DNA from 3 places in the Oceanisphaera sp. W20_SRM_FM3 genome. Region 1 is predicted to be linked to each of the others. Evidence: riboswitches for the same ligand, from Rfam matches in the RefSeq annotation. Region 1 holds a riboswitch; each other region holds the start of a gene.
What was found. A riboswitch is a leader RNA that binds a small molecule or an ion and turns the genes downstream of it on or off. The one in region 1 is predicted to bind thiamine pyrophosphate.

Region 1 (3,278 bases):
CCATAAAACTGAGGTTAATATCTAGGCTCGGGATCCAAGCGTATTGATAATAGAGGGCTTCGCCGCCCGTCACGGCTGACCAAAACGTTAAAAAATAGCCAAACAATGCCGCCGGTAGTACCGACAAGCACCAACCAATCTTCGCGCCCATAACGCGGGATAGTTGTGGCACCAAAAAGGCTAAAACAAAGCCCAATAAAATGGCAACAAGCATAGGAAAAACGTCTCCTTTCCTTGCCCGTTCAGGCAATAGAATAAACGAAAAATAGAGGGAGAAATGGCACTGTGCGGGGGCTATAGTTAGGAATGATTTCGCTTATTTATCGATTAACTTCTCGAAAAGTTAATCTAGCTTATCAAACAGTTAATCGATTATTTTTATATTATTATTTTCGAAGATACTACAAGTCGACCTTGTAAAACGCAAGCAAGGTACCGTTTTTAGCACGCCAGATGTAAAAAACGCGAACTGGATCAAAGCCCTGAAGGCAGCAGTAAGCGGTCAGCTTGAAGCCGGAAGCCTACGACCGAGAAAGAGCCAAAGCTATTTTTGCAACGAAATCCACTAAGCCCGCAAAAAACGAACATGAGATCGAAAATGATTAAGATTTAAAATGGGTAAGATTGCTGTCCCACATGCGCTCGGATTTGGCTCTTACTATCAATAATGTCTTTCAGACCTAATCACTATAATTTCGTGCTTATCGTAAACAAAGAGTGCGGATTTCGTTGCAGATATATCTTTAATTACTTAGCGCCTTAAAGAAGTGCTCTACTGGGCCGCGGCCGTGGCCGATTCGCACTCGGCTGCCGGCCAAAATTGCCTGATCAATATAGTGCTTAGCCCGCGCTACCGCTTCTTCTAGGCTAAAGCCTTGACCTAAATAACTGGCCAAGGCCGCCGACAAGGTACAGCCAGTGCCATGGGTATTTGACGTCATAATACGCGGCGTATCGAAGTAGCGTATTTGATCATCAACCAACAGCCAGTCTGGGCTACGCGCTTCTTGTTGCAAGAAGCCGCCTTTGATCAGTACCGCCTTGCAATCTAACTGCTGTAACCCAGCAAATAAGGCTTCTACGTCCGACAAGTGCCGAGGAATGGCCACACCTAATAAAGCTGCGGCTTCCGGTAAGTTTGGCGTGATCACATCCGCCAACGGCAGCAACTCTTCACGTAAACAATTTACCGCATCTTCCGCCAGCAACATGTCGCCATTGGCGGTGACCATGACCGGATCTACCACTAAATGGGCAGGCTGATAACGACGCAGCGCCGCCACCACAGTGCGAATGGTTTCACTGTCGCCCAACATGCCGACTTTAACCGAAGTAATGGCGAGATCACTAAATACCGCATCTAATTGCGCTTGGATCATGGTCTGCGGCGTAGGATGTACGGCGGTCACGCCTTGGGTATTTTGCGCAGTCAGTGCCGTGATCACGGAGCAAGCATAACCGCCGGTGGCAGAAATGGCTTTAATGTCCGCTTGAATACCAGCACCACCGCAGCTGTCGGAGCCGGCTATGGTGAGGACGATGGGCTTTTGGTGCTGAGGTTGCTGATTCTGTTCTGCATTAGCAGATAACTGAGTGGACATTTATTAAGCTCCTTCGGGCGAAGGACCTGCAGGTAAATAGGTATTTACCTGTTAGTTTCCTACGCCAGTATTAACTGGATCAGGTACAGCGGGTCCGGTATCTACCGTCTCAGCCTGCTTAAGGCTCCCCGACTAACAAATCCGATAATAGCGAGCTAACTCTTGAAAGGAAAGCTGTCAGCTGTAAGCCGTCAGCGATCAGTTATAAATCACCCATAAAAAAACCGCATCTCTCAATCCGGTTTTTCTTTAACTTACAGTTTACAGTTTACGACTTAAAGCGATGTCTAATGCGCTTGATTCCAGTTATCGCCCTCACCGGCTTCCACCAGTAATGGCACATCGATCTTGGCGGCATGCTGCATTAAATCGCAGATTTTCAGCTTAAATTCTTCGACCTTGTCTTCGCGAATTTCAAACACCAATTCATCGTGCACTTGCATCAGCATGCGCACTTCACCGTCTACTTGATCCTTTAACCAAGCGGCGACCTTAATCATGGCCTTCTTGATGATATCTGCGGCGGTTCCCTGCATAGGCGCGTTGATGGCTGCACGTTCGGCACCTTTGCGGCGCGCGCCATTTTTGGCGTTAATCTCAGGAAGATACAAACGACGACCAAATAAGGTCTCCACGTAGCCTTTTTCGGCGGCCTGCGCGCGGGTGTCTTCCATGTATTTCAATACACCAGGATAGCGCTCAAAATAGATGTCCATATAAGTCTGTGACTCGTGGCGCGCTATGCCTAACTGGCGCGATAGACCAAAGGCGCTCATGCCGTAGATCAAGCCAAAGTTAATGGCCTTGGCACGACGACGCTGCTCTGTGGTCACACTGTCCAACGCCACGCCAAACACCTCGGCGGCGGTGGCTTTGTGCACATCTAACCCTTTAGAGAAGGCGTCGAGCAGGCCTTTATCTTTGGAAAGATGCGCCATGATGCGCAGTTCAATTTGCGAGTAATCCGCCGCCACCAATTTATAACCGGGCTCGGCGATAAAAGCTTGGCGAATGCGCCGCCCTTCTGGAGTGCGGATCGGGATATTTTGTAAGTTAGGATCCGAGGATGACAAGCGACCCGTGGCCGCATTGGCTTGATGATAAGAGGTGTGAATGCGGCCACTGTGTTGATTCACCATCAGCGGCAACTTGTCGGTATAAGTAGATTTGAGCTTACTTAAACCACGATATTCCATCAGTAATTTAGGCAGTGGATAATCCAGCGCCAGCTCTTGCAACACTTCTTCGGCCGTTGAAGGCGCACCTTTAGGCGTCTTCTTCAGAATGGGCAGAGCCAGCTTGGTAAATAAGATTTCACCCAACTGCTTCGGCGAGCTTAAGTTAAAGGGCTCGCCAGCTAACTCATGAGCTTGTAACTCTAACTCTTTAAGGCGTTTGGCAATTTCATCGCTTTGAATGGCCAGCAGCTTGCTGTCTATCTTCACGCCCGTGTATTCCATTTCGGCCAAAATCGGCACTAATGGCATTTCAATATCGGTGAATACACTTTGCAGCACCGGCTCGGCGGCCAGCTGCTCGGCTAAATGATGATGTAAACGCAGCGTAATGTCTGCGTCTTCCGCCGCATAAAAAGCCGCTTCTTCTAGGGGAATTTGATTAAAGGTCAGCTGCTTAGCGCCCTTACCCGCAATGGCTTCAAAGGGCGTAGTGGCGTGA
Region 2 (3,278 bases), on a different contig from region 1:
ATATGTCTTTTGTTCTAGGCTCGCTCGTTCCTGCGAAGGAGTGGTCACTATGGAAATAATGCAGGCTTTCATAAGCTGGTTAACTGCCGTTGAGTGGAGATATGTGCTGGGCCAACAACCTTTAGAAGTTATTGCGACTCTGGCCGGTGTGTTTGGCTTAATATTACTAGCCAAAGAAAAACGCAGCGGTTGGTTACTGGGCATGGTGTGGTCGAGTATTTCTGCTTATTTGGCTTTTTTTAGCTGGAGTTTGCTATCAGACGCCATCATGTACTTGGTATATATCCCCATTCAAATCTACTGCTGGCGAGCTTGGATATGCAGTAAAGATCCCAACACCAATCTGGTATTAGTACCCAGTTGGCTATCGCGTCCGCGCCAATATCTACTCGGCGCAAGCGTCATCTTGTGCATAGCGGTATGGGCGGTGATAGTTTCTACCTTAGCGAGCCAATTTAGCTGGATCCCCGAACCATCCATGTTAGTGCGAGATTCAGCAAGCACAGTGCTGAACTTTTTTGCTCAGTTTTTAATGGCAAGAAAACGCATGGAAAACTGGGTAATCTGGGTGTTGGTCAATGTGCTGGGTATTCATATTTATCTCGCTAAAGGCTCGCCTATTTATGCCTTGCAATACGGTTTGTTTTTACTGTTAGGTCTGTATGGATGGTGGCAATGGCATAAGCATCGTCGGCAAGCCGAGTTCGACTCTCGGCTTAGCTCTTCGAGCAATTCAACGCTCGCGGCTCAAACTGCATAAGCCATTTTTACCACTATTAAGGACCAGATTTTATGATATTTGAAACTCAAATACTGGGTAAAGATGACACCCAGCTGCGCCACGCCTTGCGTAATTTTGTGTTGCAGGATACCGAATATAAAAAACCGTATTTACAGGCTAACTTTGCCAAGATCCAAGAGGGCTATTCTTACTGGGGCCAAACGGACAGCACTAATCAAGACTACCGAGATATGCTGCACTCGTTTGTTATCTCAGAGTTTCACCCTCCGGCGGACTTCCCAAAAGAATTTCACGGCTTTTTTTCTGAGCAATGGGATGAACTGCAAACAGCGGTACGCAATAGCGAACTGGCATTGATTGAGCAGCTTAATATACCCGGGCTTGCTGAGCTTTATCACAGCTCGTTAGGCCATATGGTGTCTTGTAATTACTATCCACCGGTAATGAATGCACCGATTACGGCGATCGATAACACCCGCCTAATGCGCCACATTGATGTATCTTTGTTTTCCACCTTCGTGTTCGGCCTTGATAGCGGATTTTCCTACCTTAATCAGCAAGGAGAACTGGTGGCGCTGGGCAAGCAGACTAAGATTATTTCTTTCCCCGGATATTTATTGGAGGTGCTCACCGAAGGCAAGATTAAGGCGCTGCAACATCAGGTGGACTTACCTGAAAATCGCCAGCAAGAGCGCTTTTCATTTGCGTTTTTCTCTATTCCTAAGCCTGATAGCCAATTGCAGATGGGCAACATTAACCTCAGTTCCGAGCAATATCTCAAGCAGTATTTATCACTGTATTTTGATTAACGAACGCCGAATCAACAGTCATAAAGGCCGTGCTCTAAAAATCGCGGTTTTTTGTTAAGGTCACGAGGCAGACGAGCGGCCGCTTTGTGTATAAGTGTCGACATTTATGCCTAAATAGGTATAATTGTGCGCGACTTATAACCATAAGTCATATCCTAAGGGGTGGCAGGAAGTTACTGCCTGAGATGCGCTTGACGCAAACCCTTTGAACCTGATCCGGCTAATACCGGCGTAGGAATAGGAAGCTGCAACGCTCTGCTCTCCCCTGTCTGCTCTCCTGCCTGCCCTTGTAGTTACCCGGTTTTCGTATCTTTTAATGCGGAGACTTGAAGTGCCCCAATTACCTTTTGCACCCTCAGCTTTATCTTCAGCCCTAGCCTTAGGCCTAATAACGGCTTTACCTGCCCAAGCAGATAACAGCGCAGCTGGCGTTTATACCCTAGAAACCACCACAGTCACCTCCAGCTTTCGCGATGACAGCCTGCAAGAAACCGCCGCCAGCGTAAGCGTGATTGATGAGGCTGAAATCAACAAGCCCGGTAACACGCACCTCTCAGACGTATTGGCCCAAGCGCCTAACGTGAACTTAAGCGCCGGTGCCTCGCGCGGTAAGTATTACCAAATTCGTGGTGTGGGCGAGCGCAGCCAGTTTATTGGCGCGGTTAACCCGTCGGTGGGCGTGTTGGTCGATGGTATCGACATGAGCTCTGCCACCTTAGGCGCCACCCTGCTAGATGCCAAGCAAGTAGAAGTGTTGCGTGGCCCACAAAGTAGTTTATATGGCGCAAATGCCTTGGCGGGCCTGATCAACATCAGCGCCAATGAGCCCACCGACACCCTAGAAGGTAACGTTGAGCTAACGGCCGCCCAGTACAATACCCAAAACTTGAGTGCCGCCGTGGGCGGGCCCATGAGCGATAAAGTGTCATACCGCTTTGCCGCCCAGCGCAATACCAGCGATGGCTTTACTAAAAACGATTACTTAAAGCGCGATGACACCAACAACATAGATGAAACCCTGCTGCGCACTAAATTCCATATCGCCGCCAGCGAAGACTTGGACATTGATCTCTCCGCCTTTTACGCCAACCTAGATAACGGTTATGACGCCTTCTCTCTCGATAATACTCGCCACACGCTGTCTGACCAGCCGGGCCATGATCGCCAAGAAACAGTGGCTTTGTCGGGCAAGACCAGCTGGTATGGCAACAGTAAATTTATTCAAGAAACCGCCATCAGCGTTAATCAGAGCAATCTAGAGTACGGCTTCGACGAAGACTGGCTCAATCCCGCAATTAGCGGTTACGACTCCTTCGATAACTATCAAAGGGATGAAAAAGGCGCCACCGTTGATGTGCGCTTTATTTCCACCGAAGAGTCTCGCTTGTTTAACGACAGCACCGACTGGACCGGCGGCCTGTATTACTTTAATCGCAGCTCAGACTTAACGCGCGAACGCACAGGAAAAGACACCTTTACCAGTGAATATGAAGCGAATCGTTATGCGGGTTATGGCGAGCTCTCCACCGGCTTAACCGATAAACTTACTTGGATAAACGGTTTGCGCTTAGAAGAAGACCATACCCTGTATAGCGATAACGACGGTAACCGAGCCAAGCCCAGCGAACTCTTATGGGGTGGGCGCATGGCGCTGGAATATCAGACCAGCGCTAGCCAAATGCTCTATGGCTCGATTGCTCGCGGCTACAAGGTGGGCGGCTATAACT
Region 3 (3,278 bases), on a different contig from region 1:
GCATAAATGCCTTCGGCGCGGCGCGCCGCTAACTCTCGCCCTTGTTCAGAGGCACCAGCTTGAAACATAACCGGATGCCCTTGCAGTGGGCGCGGCACGTTAAGTGGACCATCGACTAAGAAGAACTCCCCCTTATGGTTAATGGCATTCACTTTCGTGGGGTCCGCATAATCGCCGAAACGGTCAAAGGTCAGCGCATCCGCCGCCCACGAATCCCATAACTTAAGTACCGCATCGGCAAATTCCTCAGCGCGACGATAGCGCTCCGCATGCATCGGCATGGACTCGTAGTTGTGGTTGCGCGCTTCTGCATCAAACATAGACGTCACTAGGTTCCAACCCATGCGACCTTTGGAGATATGATCCAGTGACGCCAGATAACGCGCCGCGTGAAACGGCGTGTAAAAAGTGCTGGAAACCGTGCTGATCAGGCCGATTTTATTCGTGGCACGGCTCATGGCGGCCAAGGCCGTTAAGGGCTCTAAAAACCACCAACTGCCGTCGGATACGTTGCCCGCAGACTGACCGTCGGCAAAAAATACCGCATCTAACTTGCCGCGCTCGGCGGTTTGCGCCAATTCTTCGAAAAAACTGATGTCGCCTAAACGCTCCACCGACGATTTAGGATGACGCCATGCGCCTTTATGGTGGCCACAACCAAATAAAAATACGTTCAGGTGCATCATGCGTTGAGTGTTTTTATCTGCCATTAGTTTTTCACCAAGCCGCCATCTACCACCAAGTTTTGGCCGGTGACCGAGCGTGACCAAGGTGAGGCAAAAAACAAGGTGGCATCGGCAAATTCAGCGGGCGTAGTCACGCGGCGCAGCGGCGTGGCGGCGGCAATATAATCAAACACGGCTTCTGGGGTGGCCGCCGACGCATCTGTGGTGCGCAACAAGCCGCCAGATACCATATTGACCGTGATCTGATCGGGACCTAAATCTTGAGAAAGGGTGCGGGTCAACGATAACAGCGCAGCTTTAGCAGCCGTATAGTCATGGTACGGCACTACTGGGTTTTGGAATAAGTTGGTGCCCACGTTGACGATGCGACCAAAGCCCGCTTCACGCATACCAGCCAAGGCGGCTTGTGTGGTGTTTAATGCCCCCTTAACCACACCTTCAAACTGCTGCTGCACGTTGCTCCAGCTTAATTGGTCGGCATTTTCACGGGCATCACCGTTAAACGAGAATGCCGGCAAGGCGTTGTTAATAACGGTAGTGATGGGCTGACCAAAGTGAGCTTTTGCTTGAGCGAACAAATACTTTACCGCCTCGGCATCGGTCACGTCAGCTTGTATGGCTAGCGCTTGGGCAGGGTAATCTGAGGCCAACTGTTGAGCGGCCTCGGCACTGTTTAAATAGTTGATTACCACCTTGGCACCTTCACGCAAGAAGGCGCGCACTAAATGCTCGCCCAAGCCGCGGGCACCGCCGGTCACTAATACTAACTGTTGATCGAATGCGAATGCGGTTGGTGAAATAGGATTCTGTTGCATGGCTTTACTACCTCTAAAAAGTCAGAGGCGAAGGCAGATGGGCAGCGTTGCCGTGAGCCGAATGGCTGACATCCCTTCGCCAGTATGAACTGGATCAGGTTCGACGGGTGTTATCTCAGCCGAGCAGATGTGCTGCCCGACACCCCGTGTCACGAGCTAGACCATAGCATACCCCTGCGGGGAGCTGAAAGCCGGAAGCTATAAGCGGTCAGCTAAAGAACACACTCCGCTTTCTGCCGTCTAACCATATATCTCTTTAATCTGGCTCTGTATTGTTTATGTTTTGATTTTTCTTCTGGCTTCCAGCTTATCGCTTATGGCTATCTTCGATTTGGTTAAAACAGCTCGGCAGTAGATAATGGCGGTCTGGATGCAATGGAGAACACCTTTGATGAGCTCACAAGTTACTAGCCTGACCATTACTCGCCCCGACGATTGGCATTTACACCTGCGCGATGGCGCACTACTTACAGATACGGTCGCCGACGCCAGCCGTTATTTAGGCCGCGCACTGGTAATGCCTAATCTGTTGCCGCCTGCCACCACTACCGAATTGGCGCTGGCCTATTACGACAGAATATTGGCAGTGCGCCCATCAGGCAGCCAGTTTGAGCCTTTGATGAGCTTGTACCTGACCGATAAAACGGATCCGCAAGAGATCCGTCGCGCCAAGGACTGCGGTAAAATCGTAGCCTGTAAGTTGTATCCAGCCGGTGCCACCACTAACTCCGACTCTGGCGTAACCGATGTTAAGAATATTTACGCTGTGTTGGAGGTGATGCAAGAAACCGGCATCTTGTTACTGGTGCACGGTGAAGTGACCGATGCCAGTGTCGATATTTTCGACCGTGAAAAAGTCTTCCTCGAAACTATCTTGCCAAACGTAGTGCGCGACTTCCCCAACTTAAAAATCGTGCTTGAGCACATCACCACCGAGCACGCGGTGAAGTTTGTGGAGCAAGCCGGCGACAATGTAGCCGCCACCATTACCACCCATCACTTAATGTTTAACCGTAACCACATGCTGGTGGGTGGCATTCGTCCGCACTACTATTGCTTGCCCATCTTAAAGCGCAACACCCATCAGCAAGCCTTAGTGAAAGCCGCCACCAGTGGCAACAAGAAGTTTTTTATGGGTACCGACTCGGCGCCGCACTTTAAGAAAAACAAAGAAACCGCCTGTGGCTGTGCTGGCGCCTATACCTCCCATGCCGCCGTTGAGCTGTATACGGAAGTATTTGAAGAAGCAGGTGCCTTGGATAAGTTAGAAGCCTTTACCAGCCATAACGGCCCCGACTTCTACGGTCTGCCACGCAACGCCGACACTATTACCTTGGTTAAAGAGACCTGGTCTGTGCCTACCACTTTGCCGTTAGGCGGCGAAGAGTTGGTGCCCATTCGTGCCGGTGAAACCATCAGCTGGATGGTTAAGTAACTTAACGCCTAGCGCCTAGCGCCTAGCGCCTAGCGCCTAGCGCCTAGCGAAATAATAAGCCCCGAACCTATGGTTTGGGGCTTTTTTTATGCCTTTGTAGGCGAACGCTTGCTCTCGCATTTCGGCGCAGCCGGAAATATTTAAAAAATTTACGCTTACAACGTAATACGAGAATAAATGTTCTCCTACAAAAAACGCGCTCCCGTAGGGCACCGTTTTGGCGCGAGTTACGTGGCAAAAATAAGTTTTGCTGTGGGTTTGTCTATTAGCTTGGTGCTTGGCGCCGGGCGCTCGGCGCTGTTCGTCCAAAATTTGACAAGCATCACATTTGTTCTTACTCTC

Region 2: linked by a shared signal. The riboswitch ahead of ACEN2G_RS11650 (TonB-dependent receptor) and the one ahead of thiD (bifunctional hydroxymethylpyrimidine kinase/phosphomethylpyrimidine kinase) in region 1 are both predicted to bind thiamine pyrophosphate.
Region 3: linked by a shared signal. The riboswitch ahead of ACEN2G_RS12475 (3-oxoacyl-ACP reductase) and the one ahead of thiD (bifunctional hydroxymethylpyrimidine kinase/phosphomethylpyrimidine kinase) in region 1 are both predicted to bind thiamine pyrophosphate.

The regions. Positions count from the first base shown of each region.
Region 1 covers NZ_JBGQOP010000005.1:1,801-5,078, reverse strand. Annotated here, with positions in the region: gene ACEN2G_RS04100 (putative monovalent cation/H+ antiporter subunit A) at 1-214, opposite strand, end outside; gene thiD (bifunctional hydroxymethylpyrimidine kinase/phosphomethylpyrimidine kinase) at 744-1,601, opposite strand; TPP riboswitch at 1,641-1,742, opposite strand; gene polA (DNA polymerase I) at 1,889-3,278, opposite strand, start outside.
Region 2 covers NZ_JBGQOP010000023.1:11,900-15,177, reverse strand. Annotated here, with positions in the region: gene pnuC (nicotinamide riboside transporter PnuC) at 50-760, shown strand; gene ACEN2G_RS11655 (2OG-Fe(II) oxygenase family protein) at 793-1,551, shown strand; TPP riboswitch at 1,700-1,806, shown strand; gene ACEN2G_RS11650 (TonB-dependent receptor) at 1,883-3,278, shown strand, end outside.
Region 3 covers NZ_JBGQOP010000027.1:763-4,040, forward strand. Annotated here, with positions in the region: gene ACEN2G_RS12470 (LLM class flavin-dependent oxidoreductase) at 1-710, opposite strand, end outside; gene ACEN2G_RS12475 (3-oxoacyl-ACP reductase) at 710-1,501, opposite strand; TPP riboswitch at 1,556-1,658, opposite strand; gene pyrC (dihydroorotase) at 1,893-2,936, shown strand.